3 regions of the Lysinibacillus fusiformis genome follow, and region 3 is predicted to be linked to each of the others. Evidence: predicted binding sites of a transcription regulator. Region 3 holds the regulator's gene; each other region holds the start of a gene.
What was found. Region 3 encodes LexA, which represses DNA repair genes until DNA is damaged. Its sites were predicted from a motif close to CGAACATATGTTCG; they were not measured.

Region 1 (7,976 bases), 560 kb from region 3:
GGATGATCAGCAAGGTGCACAGGTGATTATCAATGAAGGCAATAGCCTAAAAGCCATTGCCAATGAATATAAAGATTTAGTGGAAACGCATGAAAATTTAGATATGACACTGGAGCTTTTACGTGAAGAATCAGACGAAGAATTGCAGGAAGAGCTAGGCAAAGAACTAGCCGAATTCCAACAAAAAATAGCTGATTTTGAGCTGCAACTGCTGTTAAGTGGTCCATATGATCAAAACAATGCCATTTTAGAGCTGCATCCTGGAGCTGGTGGTACGGAATCACAGGATTGGGGTTCAATGCTTTTACGTATGTATACGCGATGGGCGGAAAAGCGCGGATTTAAAGTGGAAACGGTAGACTATCTGCCTGGAGATGAAGCTGGGATTAAATCTGTAACATTGTCGATTAAAGGTCACAATGCTTTTGGTTATTTACAAGCAGAAAAGGGTGTCCATCGTCTAGTACGTATTTCTCCATTTGATTCGTCTGGCCGCCGTCATACGTCTTTCGTTTCCTGCGATGTTATGCCAGAGTTCGACGACAATATTGAAATCGATATTCGTACAGAGGATTTAAAAATTGATACGTATCGTGCAACAGGTGCGGGTGGTCAGCATATTAATACGACAGATTCTGCCGTTCGTATTACGCATATCCCTACTGGTACGGTCGTACAATGTCAAGCTGAGCGTTCCCAGATTAAAAACCGTGAAAAAGCGATGACGATGTTAAAAGGGAAGCTATATCAACTAGAGCTTGATAAACAGCAGGCACAGCTAGATGAAATACGTGGTGAACAAAAAGAAATAGGCTGGGGCTCTCAAATTCGTTCGTATGTTTTCCACCCATACTCGATGGTAAAGGATCATCGTACAAATGAAGAGACAGGTAATGTGGGCGCAGTGATGGATGGCGATTTAGATCCATTTATTAATGCTTATTTACGTTCAAAAATAAATTAATACACAGATTCCCCAAGAGTGAGATGCTCTTGGGGAATTTTTTGTTAAAAGGGCGGATGATAGGGTGCATCTTGGCTAAGCTGTTTTCGTTCATTCATGTAATATTTATAAAGCATAGATGCGTTAAGAAATTGTTTACTAATGGATGCATATCGAATAGGTAGTTCAATTTGTTTATTATTTTTTAACGTTACAGTACACCCCATTTCACTAGGTGTAATATTGATAATTGCATGAAGCCCAATCCATATATTGTGAATGGAGCTTGGTGAATAAGTTGGTAAAAAAATACAGGGATAACCGTAATCAAAGGCCACGACGACTGGTAACTTGTGTTGATTGCCGAAGAAACGCTTAGCCGATTGTTTTGCGGCTTCATAGGTGGAGCCTAATGAGATACAGGATTTTCGAAGGACATGCATCGGTTTGCGCGTAACAATCAGCTCATTATGCTTATCAATCACATGCGTGAATACTTTGGAATCATGCTGAATGGGTTGCAGTAAATAAGTGTTGAATGAAATTAAGTAGCCATTTACAAAATTAGTTGTCATATAGGGAGTGCCTCCTTTTTTCTAGTAATAACGGTAGTGTAGAACAGAAAATGACTTTCATAAATTAGATGAAAAAGTTGAAAATCGTTCAGAAAAGCACGAAATGCTTAGAGAATTTGCTCTAAATGTCACGTGATTTAGAGCTAATCCAAGATATTTTCGATTCGTAAGCATTGCTTTTTAATTTCAATTTTCATATAATTTAGAAAAGGATCGAGGTGAGATCGTTGGATAAATATTATTCGTATACAGATTTTCTAAAAGCCGTTGGTCAGTCAAAAAAAGTTGATGAGGCAGAGAAATTATTAAACGAGATTTATTTAGATTTATTTTTAAATCGTATCCAGCGTATGCATCGGCAAGAGCAGCTCATGGTTCTGATAGATAGAGCACTCGATGAAAAAGATGAAAACGCATTTTATCAATACGCATCCGAACTAATTTCCTTACAGCAAACAGAAGATGAATCATATTGACGAACCCGCTCTCCACATCTATTGGAGAGCGGGATTTTTTTGACTTTGAAAATAGTTGTGGGGGATGTGAAGAGTGTTTGTTTTCATTCGAACAGTTTGAGACTCTGCTCATAAAAAAGTGAGAGTCGCTCCGAAAGTGAAGGTTCCCGCTCCAAAAAGAGAGAGAGCCGCTCTAAAGGTATGTGCCCCGCTCCAAAAAGAGAGAGAGTCGCTCCAAAGGCATGGATCCCCGCTCATAAAAAGGAATGAGTCGCTCCGAAAGAGACGGATCCCGCTCATAAAGGTGAGATAACCGCTCTAAAAGTGACGCCCCCCGCTCGTAACTGCACGATAACCGCTCCAAAAGCACAGGACTCCGCTCCTAAAAGAGTGAAAGCCGCTCCAAAAGTAATAACCGTCACTCCTAAATAAGGAACCTCATGAAGCTTGAAAACCTGTTAAAACGGCTATTATAAGAGTGACAAGTTAAATTGGCCGTATGGTTATTCATTACAAATTTTAGAGATGAAAAAAATTTTTACAAACATTCGTTCGTTAAATGTTCGAAATTTTAATATTGCTATGCTAAAATATATGTACAAATTGGAAGGAAAGGACGGGGGCATGAGTGCTAACATTTGATTTACAAGCGCCATATCAGCCTAATGGGGATCAGCCACAGGCCATTGCGGAATTAGTGGAGGGTGTGAATGCAGGCAAACGTCATCAAACATTACTTGGTGCTACGGGAACAGGTAAAACGTTTACCATTTCTAATGTCATCCAGCAGGTTAAAAAACCAACACTAATCATGGCACACAATAAAACATTAGCTGGCCAGTTATATAGTGAATTTAAAGAGTTCTTCCCAAATAACGCCGTTGAATACTTTGTCAGCTACTATGATTACTACCAACCAGAAGCTTATGTACCGCAGACAGATACCTATATAGAAAAAGATTCTAGCATTAACGATGAAATTGATAAGCTGCGTCACTCTGCTACTTCTGCATTATTTGAGCGTGAGGATGTCATTATTATTGCATCTGTGTCCTGCATTTATGGTTTAGGTTCCCCTGAAGAATATCGAGAAATGGTTGTTTCCATTCGCACAGGTATGGAAATAGAACGTAATCAGCTACTGCGTAAGCTTGTAGACGTTCAGTATGAGCGAAATGATATTAGTTTTACACGCGGAACATTTCGGGTACGTGGAGATGTAGTAGAAATCTTCCCAGCCTCTCGTGATGAGCATTGTATTCGCGTGGAATTTTTCGGTGATGAAATTGATCGCATTCGTGAGGTAGATGCACTTACGGGAGAAATTTTATCGGATCGAGAACATGTTGCTATTTTCCCAGCATCCCACTTCGTTACACGAGAAGAAAAAATGCGTAAAGCAATTGAAAACATTGAAAAAGAATTAGAGGAACGACTTGCCTTATTACGATCAGAAGATAAATTACTAGAGGCACAGCGTTTAGAACAACGTACACGTTATGATTTAGAAATGATGCGTGAAATGGGCTTTTGCTCAGGGATTGAAAACTATTCACGTCATTTAACATTGCGTGGAGCAGGTGCCACTCCCTATACATTGCTAGATTATTTCCCAGATGACTTTTTGCTTGTAGTCGATGAAAGTCACGTCACACTGCCTCAGGTTCGTGGCATGTACAATGGTGACCAAGCACGTAAAGGTGTACTCGTAGAACATGGTTTCCGTTTGCCATCAGCACTTGATAACCGTCCACTACGTTTTGAAGAATACGAAAAAAGAGTGCATCAAGCCATTTATGTATCAGCCACACCAGGTCCTTATGAGCTGGAGCACACACCCGAAATGGTTGAGCAAATTATTCGACCTACTGGATTATTGGATCCGTTAATTGAGGTGCGACCTATTGAAGGGCAAATCGATAATTTAATTGATGAAATTCAAGATCGGATTGCACAAAATGAACGGGTTTTAGTGACAACGTTAACGAAGAAAATGTCCGAGGATTTATCGGCCTACTTGAAGGAAATGGGCTTAAAAGTCGAATACTTACATTCTGAAATTAAAACACTAGAACGTATAGAGATTATCCGTGAACTACGAAAAGGAACGTATGACGTACTAATTGGTATTAATCTATTGCGTGAAGGTCTTGATATTCCTGAGGTGTCCCTTGTTGCGATTTTAGATGCTGATAAAGAAGGTTTTTTACGTTCAGAGCGTTCATTGATTCAAACGATTGGTCGTGCTGCTCGTAATGCGAATGGTCATGTCATTATGTATGCAGATCATGTAACAGACTCGATGAAAAAGGCGATTGATGAAACGAAACGTCGCCGTGCGTTACAAATGGCTTATAACGAGGAGCATGGCATAACACCACAAACGATCATTAAGAAAATCCCAGATGTGATTCGTGCAACACAAGTAGCAGAAGAAGAGGAATCCTATGTAACAAAGGCAACAAAAGGCAAAAAGCTCACAAAGGCGGAAAGAGAACAGCTCTTGGCTTCCCTAGAAGTAGAAATGAAGGAAGCAGCAAAAGCGCTTGATTTTGAACGTGCGGCTGAGTTGCGAGATACAATATTTGAATTGAAGGTAGAAGGGTGAATGACTTGTGAAAAATACTGAAATTGTCGTGCAAGGCGCACGTGCTCATAATTTAAAAAATATCAATGTCACAATTCCACGTGACCAATTAGTTGTATTAACAGGTTTATCAGGCTCAGGAAAGTCTTCTCTAGCATTTGACACAATTTACGCGGAGGGCCAACGTCGTTACGTTGAGTCCCTTTCCGCCTATGCCCGCCAATTTCTTGGGCAAATGGATAAGCCAGATGTTGATGCCATAGAAGGTTTATCGCCTGCTATTTCCATTGACCAAAAAACGACAAGTCGTAACCCACGATCTACTGTAGGTACGGTAACGGAGATCTATGACTACTTACGTTTACTTTATGCACGCATTGGTAAACCGATTTGTCCAAATCATGGCATAGAAATCACTTCCCAAACGATTGAGCAAATGGTGGATCGTTTATTAACTTATCCAGAGAGAACAAAAATGCAACTTCTTGCACCAATGGTTTCTGGACGTAAGGGAACCCATGTTAAATTGCTAGAAGATTTAAAAAAACAAGGTTTTGTTCGTGTCCGAATTGATGGGGAATTACGTGATTTAGATGATGCTATCGAACTTGATAAAAATAAAAAGCATTCAATCGAAGTAGTGGTGGACCGTGTTGTCATGAAGGAAGGGATTGCTGCTCGTCTGAGTGATTCTTTAGAAACGGCTTTACGTTTGGCAGATGGACGTGTACTTGTCGATGTGATGGAACATGAAGAGTTACTATTTAGTGAGCATCATGCCTGCCCATTATGTGGATTTTCTATAGGTGAGTTAGAGCCTCGTATGTTTTCATTTAATAGTCCATTCGGTGCTTGTCCAAGCTGTGATGGCTTAGGTTCAACGCAAGAGGTGGATTTAGATTTAGTGGTGCCTGATTGGGATCGTTCCTTATTAGAGCATGCCATTGCACCGTGGGAACCAACTAGCTCTCAGTATTACCCACAATTACTGAAAGCTGTATGTGATCATTATGATATCCCAATGGATGTGCCTGTGAAGGATTTGCCAAAGGAAAAGATGGATAAGGTTTTATATGGCTCTGGGAAAGACAAAATACATTTCCATTATGAAAATGAATTTGGTAATGTGCGAGATCAAATGATTGAATTTGAAGGTGTTGTGCGCAATGTTGAGCGACGTTTTAAAGAGACAACATCCGATTATGTTCGTGAGCAAATGGAAAAATACATGGCACAGCAAGCTTGTCCTTCATGTAAAGGTTATCGTTTAAAGCCTGAAACGTTAGCAGTGAAAGTAGCCGATAAGCATATTGGTGAGATTACACAATATTCGATTCAGGAAGCGGACACATTCTTCAAAGAGCTTGATCTCACTGAAAAGGATATGCAAATAGCACGATTGGTTTTACGAGAAATTGAAGAACGATTGGGCTTCCTTGTTAATGTTGGTTTAGACTATTTAACATTGAGTCGTGCAGCAGGTACATTATCTGGTGGGGAAGCGCAACGTATTCGTCTTGCTACGCAAATTGGTTCACGATTAACGGGGGTCCTTTATATTTTAGATGAGCCTTCGATTGGTTTGCATCAACGGGATAATGATCGTCTGATTAGCACGTTACAAAATATGCGTGATATTGGGAATACGTTGATTGTCGTAGAGCACGATGAAGATACAATGCTTGCTGCCGATTATCTTATCGATGTAGGACCTGGAGCAGGTGTCCATGGCGGTCAAATTGTGGCAGCCGGTACACCACAGGAAGTTATGAATAATGAAAAATCCTTAACAGGACAATATTTAAGCGGTAGAAAGTTTATTCCATTGCCAATTGAAAGACGCCAACCAAATGGGCGAAAGCTCTCCATTAAAGGTGCTAAGGAAAATAATTTACGTAATGTCAAAGTAGATGTTCCACTTGGCTTATTTGTTGCAGTGACAGGGGTGTCTGGCTCAGGGAAATCTACATTGATTAATGAAATTTTATATAAATCATTGGCACAGAAGCTGAATCGTTCAAAGGTCAAGCCTGGCGAGCATAAAGAAGTGAGGGGCATTGATGAGCTTGAAAAAGTAATCGATATTGACCAATCACCAATTGGGCGTACACCTCGTTCAAACCCAGCAACATATACAGGTGTTTTTGATGATATTCGTGATGTTTTTGCGGCAACAAATGAAGCCAAGGTACGAGGCTATAAAAAAGGACGCTTTAGCTTTAATGTCAAGGGTGGTCGCTGTGAAGCATGTCGTGGGGATGGCATTATTAAGATTGAAATGCATTTCCTTCCAGATGTTTATGTACCATGTGAAGTATGTCACGGCAAACGTTATAACCGTGAAACACTTGAAGTGAAGTATAAAGATAAGAGTATTGCTGATATTCTCGATATGACGATTGAAAATGCAGTAGTGTTCTTTGAAAATATTCCAAAGATTCAACGTAAACTACAAACGATTGTCGATGTGGGCTTGGGCTATATGAAATTAGGACAACCAGCAACAACCTTATCGGGCGGTGAGGCGCAGCGTGTAAAACTAGCCTCTGAATTACATCGACGTTCCACAGGTAAATCGTTCTATATTTTGGATGAACCAACGACAGGATTACATGCCGATGATATTGCTCGATTACTTGTCGTGTTACAGCGTCTTGTTGAAAACGGTGATTCGGTATTAGTTATTGAGCATAACTTAGATGTGATTAAAACAGCTGATTATATCATCGACTTAGGTCCAGAAGGTGGAGACAAAGGTGGCACGATCGTTGCAACTGGTACACCTGAAGAGGTAGTAGAAGTTGCTGGCTCCTACACAGGAAAATACTTAAAACCAATTCTGGAACGAGATCGTATGAGAATGGATGCATTGCTAGCAGAAGCTTCTAAATCTTAATGGATTTACATTCGAATGGGAATGATTGATCTGGATTGAAAGGTGATCTTCAAGTGGAGAAAGCCGCTCAATCCAGATTGAAAGATGATCCAAAATGCGAGGAATCCGCTCAAACAGGGGTCAGAAGTGATCTAAAAAGTGAGGTTCCCGCTCAAACAGAGGCCGGAAGTGATCTAAAAGGAGAAGAACACGCTCAAACAGAGTTCAGAAGTGATCTAAAAAGTGAGGTTCCCGCTCAAACAGAGGCCGGAAGTGATCCAAAAGGAGAAGAACCCGCTCAAACAGAGGCCGGAAGTGATCTAAAAGGAGAAGAACACGCTCAAACAGAGTTCAGAAGTGATCCAAAAAGTGAGGACCCCGTTTTATTCAAAGAAAAACCGATCTAATAAACAAGTGACATAATTTGTAATAGGTAAAATACCAATGATTTTGTATTGAAAAGACCCAATTTATTCAATTTTGCAGTGAAACTTTTCACATGATGAATCGTATAAATAGTATAACGAACTGAGGGAGGCTA
Region 2 (7,976 bases), 1.3 Mb from region 3:
AACCCAAGCATCTTGCTTAGCAGCGCCCGTAATACTTGAAGGGATAATTAAAATTGCTGTACCGATAGAATAGAGGAAGGTAACGATTGTAAACTGTCTTGAACTAATGATCTCTTTTTCCATCTAGCTACCCTCCGTTTCTCAGTCCATCTTTTTATTTTGTGAATGACACAATGTAATCCTTAATTGGTGTGAAGATAAAGGTAATTAAATCTAATGGGCTTGGAATATGGACTTTCAGGGCAATGGCCATATTTAAAGCAGTTCCAATGAATAGCAAAAAGGAGAAGACAATAATGGTTTTTTTATCCTGTTGCTTTTTGAACTTTGGAATAAATAGAAGTGCAACGATGATTGAGATGATCAAGATAGCTACAGCTAGCACCATTTCATTACTCCTCCTTTGGCTTGTTTAATAATGAATTTTGCATCGTACCCAATCCTTGTGTTGTTACCTTCACGTGAACAGCCACTGCCAAATCGGGAAAGAGGGAAGCCCACTCATCCTTGATTTTTCCCCACTGCTTTGCATCTGCACGATGTAGGGCATCACCAAAACCAAAAACATCGATTTCATATTGCTGTTGCATTATCTCTAATGTTTTTTCAATGCGTTCATCGATACCCTGGGCTGTTTTTTTATTAACGTAATCAATCGATTTATTTTTGGTGAGATTGATATCACATTCGACCTCTCCAACATTCTGCTCAACATTAATATGAACATCGATTTTCGGCTTCCCATTTTTAAATGACCCTTTCACTTTTGTAGTGGATTGGGTGATTTCCGTAGATAAAGTCCCTTTGTTAGGACAGGCGATGATTTCAATCGTACTTTGAATTTTGTCATTAAGAAAGCTAATGCCTTTGCTTTCACCCTCGGATAGCAGCCCCATATATTTATCCCCTTTAAAGACTGCTAATCCCGCATATTGTAACAGCACAGGTGTTTTAACACGTTGCACATTTGTTTGATCTACCCCTAATTTCTTATCGCCATGAACTTCAATAGCAGAAATTAACGCCCCTTTATGCTTGTTGCTTAACGTATTGACTAGTTCATCAATATTAACAGCTATTGTGGAACCCCAAGCTCTCTCAGAGACATCGAGGGAATTTAACATTTTATTAGCTGGAACCTTTTCGATGGGTGTTAAGACATTTAATACTTCCTTCGCTGTCGCTTCATGAGACATAATGACATCGAAATCCTTACGAAATTCATGGTCCCTTACAATTAAATCGAGTGCATCACTAATTCCTTCTTTCGCGAGATCTTCTCCTAAAACAACCACTTGAAGATGGGCAAAATAAGGCTTTCGTGCAGCAAGGGTCGTCATTTTTCGAATGGCCTCAAAGATGGTTTCGCCTCTAGAATGATAGCTAACAACAGGAGAGCGTTGAGTGGAAGCTTGTCGCACTGAAACTTCACTAGGATCGACAATTTGAACCGTAATTTCATATTCTTCGTCTATTTTGTCAATGCCCAGTGCTACGACAATGGCTAGTTCATTTAATTCACGCTTACTCCAGCAACCACTTAACAGTAAAGTGAGGATACATAGTAAGCAAATCCATTTTATTTTTGCCATATTCCATTCCTCATTTATCCAGTAGTTATTTCCTTCCTTTTACATTGACATAGTTATGGCCTCTAACAATATTTTTTTGATTGACTAAACGAGGTCGTGTAAGTAACTTTCTACGCGGAAACAGCACAAAGGCATCCTTCTGATCCTGTAATATTAACGGTGCAAAAGGGCTTAAATAAGGTACACCAAATGATCGAATGCTACATAAATGAAGAATAATGACCATAATGCCAAACATGACACCAAATAAACCAAACATAGCAGCTAAAATCATTAATGGAAAACGTAGCACACGAATGGTATTCGATAAGCCATAAGCAGGGAATAGGAAGCTACAAATCGCCGTTAAGGCCACAATAATGACCATTACAGCCGAAACAACGCCTGCATCAACTGCTGCCTGACCAATAACTAATGTCCCTACAATGGACACAGCTGGCCCGATTGTTCTAGGCATCCGTAGCCCAGCTTCCCTTAGTACCTCAAAGGCAATCTCCATAATAAGGGCTTCGACAACAGCAGGGAAGGGTACACCTTCTCTTTGCGATGCAATACTAATCAACATAGGTGTTGGTAGCATTTCTTGGTGAAAGGTGGTAATTGCAACATACAAAGAAGGTGCTACTAATGCTAGACTGATACCAAAAAAACGCAAGATACGTACAAGTGAGCTAATCATCCAATGCTGATAATAATCTTCTGCTGATTGTAAAAAGGATGTAAATAACGCTGGTACAACTAAAACAAAAGGTGTGCCATCAACGAGAATCGCCACTTTGCCATCTAATAATTCACCTGCGATGACATCAGGACGTTCGGAGTTGTAGACGGTTGGAAACATAGAATTTTTTGAATCCTGAATAAAATCCTCAATATAGCCGCTTTCCAGTATACCGTCGATATTAATGCGGTCTAATCGAGCTAATACCTCTGCGACAATTTTGTCGCTGGCGATGCCATTTATATACATCACCGCAACGTCTGTTTGTGTCACATCACCGATAACGCGTGACTTTATCCAGAGATTCGGACTTTTTATTTTGCGACGGATGAGCGCAGTATTTGTACGTATGGTTTCGGTAAAGGATTCCCTCGGTCCGCGAATAACAGATTCAGTCGATGGCTCTGTGACAGCTCGATCCTTGGCACTTCTGGTACTTGTCACAATCCCCTCAGCAAAACCGTCTAATAAAATAACCGTTTCACCATTGAGGATGGCATTATAGAGTGTTGTAAAATGCTCGATATTCGTCACATCGCCTACTGTTAGATAGGAATTCCGAACATATTGGTTAATCGTTGTTATCTCAATATCTTGTTCTTCTTCAATATTTGCCATCAGTTTATCGATAACAGAATCAGAAATAGTGGTTTTATCCGATAAGCCATCGATGGAAATAATAGCGAGGTTATGGGGAACCGCTTCTCCAATCGTAATTTCGCGTATGATAATATCATTACTATGCCCTAGTGACTGTTGAATGATTTTTATATTTTTAGATAGGGAAGTATACAACAAATCGTTCGTTGTATGGGATGGGGAGGTCTCGATATTGTTGGACATGGACATATGTTTTCCTCCTCAAATGGACGTTCATTATCATTAGAGTGGACAATTTTTTTGAGAGATAAACGAAAAGGGGATGAAAAATTAGCTAATTGCGGTTAAATCATGTACTGTGCAACATTCGTATGCGGGTTTTTCAAGTTGTCTCGAAAAATTGTTCTGTACTAAATAAAAAAAACAGTCTATCCTTTCATGGGCTGAAAGGATAGACTTGTTTTATGTACGATAGTCGTATTGTAATTCATCTTTACTTGTATCAACGTCAACATGTAAATTGTGATCGTTAAAGAACCAAAGATCTTTCTCGTCAATGTAATAGATGACGTCATCAATTACTGTCTGCACACCTATGGCAATGGGTTCCTCACGTGTCATGCCGAGTGAAAAGCCTTCATGAAACGGACTAGAGCCACCGTAGCGTGCATAAAAGCGAATTGTATCGCCAGGTTCAACTTCCATTTCATGTTTGAACCATTGTAGGGCTTCATCTGTCAATGCAATGTTCATTTCAAATGCTCCTCTCTTCCTACAGCCATTTTACCTTTGGTTCGGTGCCGTTTTTAATACGTGCAATATTGGCACGGTGGCGATAAACAATAAAGGTAAATAAAAAGGCTACCAAGATGCCTAATGCAAAGTCACCTGTAATAAAATAATAAACGATTGCATAAATAAGCGCTACTAAAGCGGCTATCATCGATGTTAAGCTAACGATTTTTGTGATTTTTAATGTCACAATAAAGGTAATAAATAGTAGGACAAAGAGAGGCCAAGAATAGCCTAATAATACACCCGCAGAAGTTGCCACGGCTTTCCCACCTCGGAAGTTGGCGAAGATCGGAAACATATGACCGATCACAGCGACAAGACCAAGTAATAAAGAATGAAGTGTACTGTCAGAGAAAACGGGAAGTGTCACGAGTAAGACAGCGGCTGTTCCTTTTAAGACATCCATCACCGTAACAACAATACCTGCCTTCTTCCCTAACGTTCGAAAAGTATTGGTCGCACCAAGATTACCGCTCCCGTGTTCACGAATATCGGTATTATAAAAAATTTTGCCTATCCATAATCCAGAAGGTATAGAGCCGATTAGATAAGCACATAAAATAATAAGTCCATTGATCATAGCTGGACTCCTTTCATTCATAGTCCATCACTTGGTACTAATAGTTTGTAACAAGTATTTTACACTTTTTCTTGCTAATCTACAATGATATGAAGGAGATTTCATAGGAAGCCTTGAATTCAATACAAAAGAGAATCTATTAGCGAGGGCTAGGCTTTTAGACAAAAGTTTGTAAGAAGTGAAAAAACCTTTTTAAAAATATAGGCAAAAAGGCAATTTTGTCAATCGCTCATTCCTTTGGTAGAATAGAAGTCTAACTTTATCCAGTTTCATCCCAAGGTACGTAATAGTGCTTCTATCTGCAAGCAACACAAATTTATTTTGCAACTATATAGGCTTCGATGCGTCCAATGTTGATGGAAGCTAGAAGCAGTCTGTCTTGCTTAAATACCAATTTTAAGCAACTGTTGAAGATGTTTACTATTTAGAAATATGATCAAAACTGTGAGCAAATTATTAAAATGATTGGACCTGTCGCTAGCTATTGACAGGAAATGCTATTATTATTAGGATGAGAACATAAATAGAACATGTGTTTGTTTTTGGAGGGGAATTTTTTTGACGAATAAACAGTCAACTAGCGTCTATAATGATGACGCTATACAAGTATTGGAAGGATTAGAAGCGGTGCGCAAACGACCTGGCATGTATATCGGTTCGACGGATGGCCGTGGACTTCATCACCTTGTGTATGAAATCGTAGATAATGCGGTGGATGAAGCACTGGCTGGCTTTGGATCTCATATTATTGTCACAATTCATAAAGATCAAAGTATGAGTGTGCGCGACTTTGGCCGTGGGATGCCAACCGGTATGCATAAAATGGGCAAACCGACACCAGAAATTATTTTTACGGTGTTACACGCTGGCGGTAAATTTGGTCAAGGTGGCTATAAAACAAGTGGTGGTTTACATGGTGTTGGTTCTTCTGTTGTGAATGCGCTCTCAACATTTTTAGAGGTGACGATTCATCGTGATGGCAAAAAGTATCGTCAGCGCTTTGAGCACGGGGGACAGCCTGTCACAACGCTTGAAAATATTGGTCAAACCAAGCAGACAGGAACACTTGTCCATTTCCTACCAGATGAAACGATCTTCTCTGTCACAAAATTCAATTATGATACGTTAGCAGAACGATTACGTGAATCAGCCTTTTTATTAAAGGGTTTAAAAATTGAATTAATCGATGAGCGCGAGGAAGGCAAAAATGATGTGTTCTTTTATGAGAATGGCATTGAAGCTTTCGTTGCGTATTTGAATGAGGAAAAAGATGTCCTTCATCCAGTGAAATATGTAGAAGGTATACAAGATGATATCGAAGTAGAGTTCGCTTTCCAGTATAACGATGGTTATTCGGAAACGATCTTATCATTTGTTAATAATGTTCGTACACGTGATGGTGGTACACATGAAACGGGTGCAAAAGCAGCATTGACACGTGTCTTTAATGAATATGCAAGAAAAATTGGCTTGTTAAAGGACAAGGATAAAAACCTTGAGGGGACAGATATTCGTGAGGGCTTAGCGGCCATTGTGTCTGTTCGTATCCCAGAGCACTTACTACAATTTGAAGGTCAAACAAAGGGCAAGCTTGGTACAAGTGAGGCTCGTTCTGCAGTGGATAGTGTGGTGTCTGAGCAAATTTTGTATGTGCTAGAGGAAAATGCGGAGTTATCGGCTTCCCTTGTTCGTAAAGCGATTCGTGCGCAGCAAGTACGTGAAGCGGCTCGTAAAGCACGTGAGGATGCACGAAATGGGAAGAAAAACAAAAAGGGTAGTACGATTCTATCAGGAAAATTAACGCCAGCTCAGTCACGCAATGCGTCAAAAAATGAGCTGTATTTAGTCGAGGGTGATTCTGCAGGAGGTTCTGCCAAACAAGGCCGTGATCGTACATTCCAAGCGATTCTGCCATTGCGTGGGAAAGTAATCAACACAGAAAAAGCCAAGCTACAGGACATTATGAAAAACGAAGAAATTTCAACGATTATCCATGCGATTGGGGCAGGTGTTGGAACGGATTTTGCGGTGGAGGATTCCGCCTACGATAAAGTAGTGATTATGACCGATGCGGATACAGACGGGGCACATATTCAAGTCTTGCTATTAACATTCTTCTATCGTTATATGCGTCCACTAATTGAAGCAGGAAAAGTCTATATCGCGCTACCACCGCTTTATAAAGTCTCGAGGGGTACTGGGAAAAAAGAAGTCATTGAATATGCTTGGACAGAAAGTGATTTACAAAAGGCCATCAAAAAGGTTGGAAAGGGTTACATATTACAGCGCTATAAAGGTCTTGGTGAGATGAATGCAGACCAACTATGGGACACAACGATGAACCCTGAAACACGGACGTTGATTCGTGTCACAATCGAGGATGGTGCACGTGCAGAGAGACGTGTCACGACGTTAATGGGCGATAAGGTAGAACCACGTCGTAAGTGGATCGAAGCCAATGTAGACTTCGGTATGGAGGATGATTCTAACATTTTAGAGAATGAATTCATCCAACAAGAGGAGGACCAAGCATGAGTAGTACAGAAAAGTTTCAAGATTTACCGTTAGAAGAAGTGATGGGTGACCGTTTTGGTCGCTATAGTAAATATATTATTCAAGACCGCGCGTTGCCTGATGCACGTGACGGTCTTAAACCAGTACAGCGCCGTATTTTATATGCGATGTTTACAGAAGGCAATACAAACGATAAACCGTTCCGTAAATCCGCAAAAACAGTGGGTAACGTGATTGGTAACTATCATCCGCACGGCGATAGCTCTGTGTATGAGGCGATGGTCCGTATGAGTCAGGACTGGAAGGCGCGTCATATGCTCATTGAGATGCACGGGAACAATGGCTCGGTCGATGGTGATCCACCAGCTGCGATGCGTTATACAGAGGCGAGACTATCTGCTATTGCCGCTGAAATGCTACGAGATATTGGCAAGAAAACGGTCGAGTTTGTGCCAAACTTTGATGACCAGGATATGGAGCCAACCGTTTTACCAGCACGTTTTCCAAACCTATTAGTCAACGGCTCTACAGGGATTTCCGCTGGTTATGCGACGGATATTCCGCCACATGCCTTAGATGAAGTACTGGATGCTGTGTTGATGCGCTTAGACAAGCCTAATGTTAGTGTAGATGAATTGATGACGGTGATTAAAGGGCCAGATTTCCCAACTGGTGGTATCATTCAAGGTGTGGACGGCATCAAAAAGGCGTATGAAACAGGTCGTGGCAAAATCATTGTCCGTGCCCAAGCGGTTGTCGAACCAATCAAGGGTGGCAAAGAGCAAATTGTTATCACGGAGTTACCATACGATGTAAATAAAGCGAATCTTGTGAAAAAAATTGATGAGCAACGTGTAGATAAACGACTAGAAGGTATTGCGGAAATTCGAGATGAATCAGACCGTACAGGCTTACGTGTCGTGATTGAGCTGAAAAAGGATGTACCAGGGCAAGGAATTTTACAGTACTTGTTTAAAACAACGGATTTACAGGTAGCTTATAATTTTAATATGATTGCCATCCACAATCGTCGCCCAACGATGATGACATTGCCATTATTGCTGGATGCGTATATCGCCCATCAAAAAGAAGTAGTGACAAACCGCTCCATTTACGATTTACAAAAGGCAAAGGACCGTTCTCATATTGTAGAAGGCTTAATTAAAGCCCTTTC
Region 3 (7,976 bases):
GAATATGAATTGAGTGTTGCTTTGTCCATTTTAATGCAGGCTGCTCTTGCAAAAGAATGTGGGGTTGTGAGGCAGACCATTAATAGTATTGAAAATGATAAATATGATCCGACCCTTGAATTAGCTTTTAAGATTGCTAAGGTTCTCAATAGCCGGATTGATGAGGTGTTTATCTATGACTAAATTTCACCCCAATTATATGATTACAATGAAGGATTTCGTGAAAGAACACTCGACAATTTTAAGAAAACACACTCAAGAAGTGGCGATACCTGTGACCACAGAGGACCGAAATACCCTCTTGTCCATGCTACAATATTTAAAAAATAGCCAAGATCCTACTCTAGCAAAAAAATATAAGCTTCGCCCTGGAAGTGGACTCTCTGCTAATCAAATTGGCGTAGATAAACGAATGTTTGCTGTGCTCTTTGATGACCAAGAAATGATGCTGATTAACCCTAAAATAATGAGTCATTCCCTTAATATGATTTATCTACCTGAGGGAGAAGGCTGTCTATCTGTAAATCGACCTGTTTCTGGTTTTGTACCGAGATACGAACGCATTAAAGTCAAAGCTTACGACATCGATGGACATGAAATCATTGTTCAGTTACAGGGCTATGGGGCTATCGTTGTACAACATGAAATCGATCATTTAAATGGCATCATGTTTTATGATAGAATAAATAAAGAGCACCCGTTCCAACTGCCTAATCATGTTATCATCGAAAGCTTTTCTTCTTTTCAATAGTCTCTTTACAGAAAAAAAGATTAGCAGGAATATTATTTTCCTGCTAATCTCATGTTGTTGAAAAACAACCTTGTCAATGAAATCCCTGTGAATTTCCACAGGGATTTTTTGAATTATTCAAAAGAATCTTCTATAATTTTATATGTGAGATGGAGTCCAACTTGTTTTAGTGAACGGAGCTTGGCCCATTTCTTAAAGTTTTGAATGAGTGCGATCATCAAAACTTGTGTTTTTACTTTGGGTATACTACGGTATCTGGCATAACGGAGACCGTGGTATTCTTTGCTATGGGCAAAGCTTAGTTCAATCGTTTGCGGTCGGACAGTTTTTAAAATTTTCCCTTTCCATGATAATCTCATTTCTCTTAGACGATCATAGGTTTTTTGATGAATAGAAATCCTTAAAATACGGTCTTTTTCGTTTAAAGCGAACGGGCAGTTTTTGCAGCTTCCTTTTGATGCTTAAAATTCGTGATAGCCTTTGCGCGTTGATGTTGTATAACGAAACGGTACGCCCATTGGACAAGCATACGTCGTTTCGTTTATCTTTTTGAATTGATGACGCCGACAGCTTGGATGTTCTTTTGTCTGGCTTCTTTTATAGGGGATGGAGACAAAAAAGCCTCGTTTAAAGAGCTCATTCGCACATTGTGCATTATAATAGCCAGCATCTAATGTAATCTCTTTCGCATACTGCTGAAATAGTTGATGCAATTGATTTAGCTGCTGAGGTAAAATTTGATGTCCAGGTCTATTTGCTGCTGTGATTTCAGAGGCAATAATAAATCCATGTAATGTATCGACAATACGATGTTCATAATACGCAAATTGCCCTCTCTCCACATGTTTAACGGATAGGCGCGCATCTTCATCGACAGGACTAAAATTGGTTGGATGAAATATCACTTTAGATAGGGCCGGCTTTAATGGTTTTTTTCCTTGTTTTTCGCGGAATTGATTGATTCGTTTTAAATCGTTCTCATTCTCTTCAACCATTTTTTTCACAAGGAGCCGTTGACGAAAACGTTTATTGGCATTGGCCTTTAACTCCGTTTCATCTGCAGCCCACGTTTTATTCGCAATAAATCCTTCCTGATGAATGGCCCACACTTGTTCATTAAACAACGCTAACCAAAATGGAGGTCCTTTCAGACGTTCCCATAAAAAACGAGAAATTGTACTATGATGAGGTACTTTTTCAAATAGATGAATCCCTAGAAACCAACGATACGTGGCATTTGATTGAACTTGTTTACACGTCAAACGGACAGATCGAAACCCTTCTAGACTTTGAATCAATAATATCTTCACCAAAATAATCGGATCTTTAGACGGACGCCCGGTAGGTGTATTTGAATAATAGCACATCAACTTTTTTAAAATCGATTGCCAATCAATTAATTGATCCAATTGCACTAACAGGTGGCTCTTATCATACATAGCTAAATAAGCCTCCCGATTTTTTTCGATGGTCTGTCTTGAAATAGTAAAGAACATAAAAATCCCTCCAACTCATTTCATAGAATTGAAAGGACTTTACCCGATTTTTCAAAAAAATTTCATTGACTAAATAGTTTATCAACAGAATGAGATTAGCAGGAATATTATTTTCCTGCTAATCTTTCTTGGTGCTCTTGGAAACGACGATGTACAGTCGCTTTACTTACCTCAAAGCCTAACCCTCGAAGCGTTATAGAAATTTCTTCAAAGGTAAATCCACGTTTGCGTAGCTTTACAATTTCATCTACAGGTAGATCTTTACGCTCCTGACCTTGCGGATTACCCCGGTTCGATAAATTATTTTCAGGACGATAACCGTTTTCTACAGCACGTCGCATACCACGGCGTATTTTAGCATTATGAATTCTACGCTGATATTCCTCGACAATCGCTAAAATTTCAAGCAGCATCGTGTCCATTTCATTTAATTGGACTGGGCCTGCATCACGCATAGAAAAAACATCAGTTGCTGATTTTTGTAATAAATGCAATACTGCCATCCTCGCATTGCCTCGTCCTAAACGAGTTTCATCTTGTACAAAAAGGGCATTAATGTCCTTATCTTTTATGAAATCAAGCATTTCTAGTAAGCCTTCACGTTCTACATCATAGCCACTATGCTGATCTTTAAACACGCCCTTCACCGCATAGCCTTGCTCTTTAGCATAGTGCAACAACTCTTCCTGCTGGCGCTCTAATGAGGAACTTTGTGTTTCTTTTTCAGTACTTACACGACAATAGACAACAGCCGACAGTTGATTATTTATCATTGTTCATTTCTCGCAATTTCGATAGTATTGATGGGACTGGCTTGATCACTCACTACAGGAATGACTAGAGATTTTCCTGCTACAATTTTAATATCCGCTAGTTCATTTTCAGTTTTTACAAGCTTTATCCAATCATCTGTACTCATTTTACCACGATATTGCTCCGCTAACGACCACAAGCTATCCCCATGTTCGATTTGGATTTCTGCGTAACTAACTTTTCCAGGATCAGTGATGTAAAGATATGCTGCAAATAGTAGACAAGCTCCTAATAAAATTGAGATATGTGTGTTTTTTTTAAACCATGTCATAATCATTACCCCTTTTAAGAATGTTTGTTCGGAATGTATGTTCTCATAATAAAGCGAACAAACGTTTTTGTCAAACACTTTTCGAACCTATGTTTGCATACATGTTCGCATTCTGTTATACTATCAAATAAGAAGAATGATATTAGAAAAAAGAGGTGAGCACTCATGAAAAAAGTTTCGAAAAGACAAGAGGACATTTTAGCTTTCATTAAGGAAGAGGTACGAGCTAAGGGATATCCGCCATCAGTACGTGAAATTGGTGAAGCAGTTGGCCTTGCTTCCAGTTCAACTGTTCATGGTCATTTAGCTCGATTAGAACAAAAGGGTTTTATTCGTCGAGATCCAACAAAGCCACGTGCAATTGAAATTTTAGAGCCTGAAGAATCCATCCAAAAGCAACAGGTGATTCATGTACCACTTGTCGGGAAGGTTACAGCTGGTTCTCCCATTACAGCTATTGAAAACATTGAAGAATACTTCCCATTACCCGATACGTACGGCACAAGTGAAGATCAATTGTTCATGCTAGAAATTATGGGGGAATCAATGATTGAAGCTGGGATTCTAGATGGGGATTTAGTCATTGTGAAACAAAAGGCAACAGCTAATAACGGGGATATTGTTGTAGCTATGACAGCTGAGGATGAAGCAACTGTAAAACGTTTCTTTAAAGAGAAAAACCATTTCCGTTTACAGCCTGAAAATTCATCTATGGAACCCATTATCGTCGATCAAGTTTCGATTTTAGGACAAGTTGTAGGTCTTTACCGTCGTGTACATTAATCATTAAAGTAGGTTTCGAGGATTATGTTCCTTCTTAGAGCATGTATCCTCTTTTTTACGCAAAAAAAGAATCCAATCATGTGTGGATTCTTTGTACAATGCCCCTTCTAAGCTTCCTTCTTAAATTTCAAGCTAGCTTCAACAAAGGCTGAAAATAGTCTTTGAGCACTCTCATCTCCTGCTATGGCCAGTTCCTCAGGATGCCACTGAACAGCCAAGCAAAATGGTAATTCCTCATGAACTACCGCTTCGATAATACCATCATTTGATTTTGCTGCTACTTTTAATTTTTCCGCTAAAACATTTACTGCTTGATGATGAAATGAATTCACTGCCAGTTTCTCTTGTTCTACTATAGTCGCTAATAAATTGTCAGCAATAACCTGTACAGAATGAGTAGATACAGCTCGACCTGATTGCTGCGTATGTTGGAGTAACTTGGTACTAAAATGGTCACTATCAATGTCCTGATATAAAGTACCACCTAATGCAACATTTAATATTTGAATCCCTCGACAAATACCGAAAATAGGCATTTTCCGTTGGAATGCAGCTTCAATTAAGGCTAATTCAACCGTATCTCGCGCTGGATGAATTTTTCCAAGCTTTAATGAAGGCTCGGCCCCGAACAGAAATGGATGCACATCATGGCCACCCGATAACATTAAACCATCTGTCATGGCTAAAATCTGTGCTGCCTCTTCTTCTACTCCAATCGGAATAATCAGTGGAATTCCACCTGCTTCAATAATGCTTTTGCTGTAAGCAGCATTTAATCGAGAGGATAAATCATCCTCCGCAAAGGCTGTAATACCAATAATCGGTTTCACTAGCTTCCCTCCACATTCTTGAAGATTGAACAATTACCAAAAGCCTAAATACCAATTGATTAATAGATCGCCATAGAAATAAACAATGACTGCGGCCAATGCAATAGAAGGCCCAAACGGAATGGGTGTTTTTCTCCCCTGTTTGTTCTTCGATAACACAGTAAATCCGACAATCATACCAATAACTGCAGCTAAAAACAGCGTTAACAGTGTATCAATTGTACCCAGAACGAGTCCAATTAAAAAGAATAATTTAATATCGCCTCCACCCATGCCACCGTTCGATAGCACAGCAATTATATATAATATGCCAAAACCAACAACAGCACCCACAAGAGAGTCCCACCAAGGTGTTAATGGTGACAGCACTCGTCCAATAGCAAGCAAGGGTAAAAAGAATAATAGCACCTTATCTGGAATCTGCATATAGGCCAAATCTGACACTACAATGATGACTAATAAGGAGATAAAAACGAACGCTACTATTACTTCTATGCTCCAGCCTAGCCGCCAATAAGCAAAGGCAAATAATACACCTGTCATTAATTCTATGACTGGGTAAACCCAAGAAATTTTGTTGCCACAACTCCGACATTTTCCTCCTAAAAATACATAGGACAATACTGGCACTAAATCAAGCGCCGTTAGTCGTCTCTGGCATTTCGTACAATGGGAAGGAGGGTGTACAATCGACTCCTTCTGCGGTATACGTAAGCCGACAACATTATAAAAAGAGCCAAAGACAAGTCCAAATAAAAAAATAAAGATCGTATAAGCCATTTCCAATTTTATGTCCTCCTAAACCAATAGGCGCCCATACAAATGAAGTATGGCGCGCCTATCAATAAAGTTTATTGTTGTTCTTCGTAATAGAACGTCGTCACTTGCACTGTTGCCTTTAACGTAAGATCTGCATCTTTCTCTAGCTGTTCCTGCTCACCAGGTAATTTAAATTCGATCTTATCGGTTTTCATCACGCGCTCTAATTGTTCAACCTCCTGTAAAAAGCTTTCAAGAGAATTAAAATCAAGCGCACCAACCTCTAAGATAAAAGTAATGAGCTTTAAATTAGCTGGTAAAGAGTCCTTTGAAAGAGATGCAATCGGTGTAGTGGTCTCCTTGTTCTCCTGATCACCATTGACCTCTGCTTCAGCCTGTTCTAACATATTGAGCTCATTCGATACATCTGAAGGTGTCACAGTGCCATTCTCACCTTGGACAGTTAAAGACTGTATACGAGTTCCTGTCACCTCTTCAATCTCAGCTAAATCGAGAATTATCTTTTCAACGGCTCTTGTTGCAGGTAGCTTTTGTCTTAGCGTTAATATATTAGTAGTAGGCTGTCCCTGCTCCTTGTCCAATTGAGCGAGTTGTTCTTTGACACTAGCTAATTCTTGCTGCACCTGCAATACATTACGCTCTTTTTCATTCACTTCATTTAATTTTGGTGATAGCAAATAATAATACAGCGCAAATAAAATAGCAGCTATCAGCGCAAGCAATAAGATGATGGATGAATTTTTACTACTTGTTAATTTATTCATGAGCGTCGTCCTCCAGCTAAATACATAAAGTCGATTGTCGCTGTAATAGACACTGAATAGCGCGGTACTTCTTTAAATTTTTGTTGGGGTGTTAATTCCCTTTGTTCCCCTAGTTCTATATCAAAGTTTGAGACCGTGTTTATTTGAGCGTCTGTAAAATAGCTACTCATTAAAAGTCGCTCCACATATTTTGATATATCTGTCATCGTTTCAAAATCCACTTCAATGTTTACCGTATTCTCCCCGAAAACGTAGCTACGTAAATACGAATGAGTTGGTAATAAAGTTCTCGTTTCATCAATCAACGGTGTTACAGGATAAGAAACACCTTGAATAAATGTCACAGATTCTTCCAACGAACCTTGGTCGACACTTTGTCTTGCATCTAACTCTTGCTGTAATTGATCAAGCTGTGTCGTTAATGCCTGTTCCTCTGCAGTCAATCGTGCTAAATCACTTTTTGACGTAAAAAATAAAAAAAGTAAATAAGCCACAATGAGTCCAACAATGACTATCACCAAGCTATAAAAAAGCTTTGGAGAGGTCGTTCTTTTTTCAAGTTGTGGTAAGAGGTTTATATCTGGAACCATTAATGAACCTCCTTCAAAGCTAAGCCAAGCAACGTTGAAAATTCTCGCTTAAAGCGAGGAAACAATTTCTCAATTTTTTTCCCATCGACAACCCTCAGTGGTGGTTCTAAATTAGAAGCTAATAAGTTTCCTATTGATTTCAATAATGGGTTATCCCCAAGCATGATAATTTCATCCACTGCTTTTTCACCTTTATGTAAAGAAAACTTAAAGAAATTCATCATTCGATCGATCTCCAAAACCTGATCCATCACGACCATTTGATAATTCTCAGCCTCGCCATTATAGATAAATTGATAGTTAAACTCATTCTCTTTCTTCCCCTGCCATTGCGTCATATCCACTTCAATCGATTGATAGCGCAAAAACTCCACTTGGCCATTGGAAAAAATACTGATAGAGAGCTCATTAATCGACCATTCCGCAATTAAATACGTTTTATTAGGCATTAATAATGACATGTGCTCTAATAAACGTATATTGCATAGCGCACGAATATCGGCAGCTTCCGGTTCTAATGAAACATCTAGCAGCATCCCTACCATTTTCGTAATCTCTTCTGAGGGCGCAGCAAATAAAATGGCCTTACCATCCTCGGCATCTGCATCATAAACATCAATTAAAGGGTCTTGAAATGGTAAGTGAATGGAATGCCCCAATTCCATTTCAGCATATCCTCGTAATTCCTGAGGTTTGACATCTTTAGGGTGCTCAAAGTTTTTTAATAAAACCGTCGTATCAGGTACAAACATACGGACAGCCTGTTTTTTCCCTGTCCATTTCATCACTTGCTCTTTAATAATCTCAAAAAGAGCTACCTCATCGACGATTGTCCCATTTTCAACGATTCCAGCTGTTAAAGGGTATTCATAGCCTTGCCACTGATTAGGCTCTGGTC

Region 1: a site for LexA is predicted at 2,515-2,528, ahead of uvrB (excinuclease ABC subunit UvrB). Genes of this name have one in related genera too.
Region 2: a site for LexA is predicted at 4,814-4,827, ahead of parE (DNA topoisomerase IV subunit B). Genes of this name have one in related genera too.

The regions. Positions count from the first base shown of each region.
Region 1 covers NZ_CP070490.1:2,574,155-2,582,130, forward strand. Annotated here, with positions in the region: one part of gene prfB (peptide chain release factor 2) at 1-964, shown strand, start outside; gene JTI58_RS12555 (competence protein ComK) at 1,009-1,518, opposite strand; gene JTI58_RS12560 (IDEAL domain-containing protein) at 1,746-1,994, shown strand; gene uvrB (excinuclease ABC subunit UvrB) at 2,602-4,581, shown strand; gene uvrA (excinuclease ABC subunit UvrA) at 4,589-7,456, shown strand; gene JTI58_RS12575 (hypothetical protein) at 7,510-7,842, shown strand.
Region 2 covers NZ_CP070490.1:4,448,630-4,456,605, reverse strand. Annotated here, with positions in the region: gene JTI58_RS21920 (GerAB/ArcD/ProY family transporter) at 1-123, opposite strand, end outside; gene JTI58_RS21915 (hypothetical protein) at 155-388, opposite strand; gene JTI58_RS21910 (Ger(x)C family spore germination protein) at 393-1,592, opposite strand; gene JTI58_RS21905 (spore germination protein) at 1,618-3,162, opposite strand; gene JTI58_RS21900 (HesB/YadR/YfhF family protein) at 3,376-3,666, opposite strand; gene plsY (glycerol-3-phosphate 1-O-acyltransferase PlsY) at 3,686-4,288, opposite strand; gene parE (DNA topoisomerase IV subunit B) at 4,847-6,823, shown strand; gene parC (DNA topoisomerase IV subunit A) at 6,820-7,976, shown strand, end outside.
Region 3 covers NZ_CP070490.1:3,134,192-3,142,167, reverse strand. Annotated here, with positions in the region: gene JTI58_RS15255 (helix-turn-helix transcriptional regulator) at 34-183, shown strand; gene def (peptide deformylase) at 176-751, shown strand; partial or broken gene JTI58_RS24895 (transposase) at 865-1,188, opposite strand; gene JTI58_RS15245 (transposase) at 1,213-2,247, opposite strand; gene JTI58_RS15240 (YneB family resolvase-like protein) at 2,355-3,020, opposite strand; gene yneA (cell division suppressor protein YneA) at 3,017-3,331, opposite strand; gene lexA (transcriptional repressor LexA) at 3,497-4,114, shown strand; gene JTI58_RS15225 (gamma-glutamyl-gamma-aminobutyrate hydrolase family protein) at 4,222-4,944, opposite strand; gene JTI58_RS15220 (prepilin peptidase) at 4,978-5,730, opposite strand; gene JTI58_RS15215 (hypothetical protein) at 5,796-6,488, opposite strand; gene JTI58_RS15210 (PilN domain-containing protein) at 6,485-7,078, opposite strand; gene pilM (type IV pilus biogenesis protein PilM) at 7,078-7,976, opposite strand, start outside.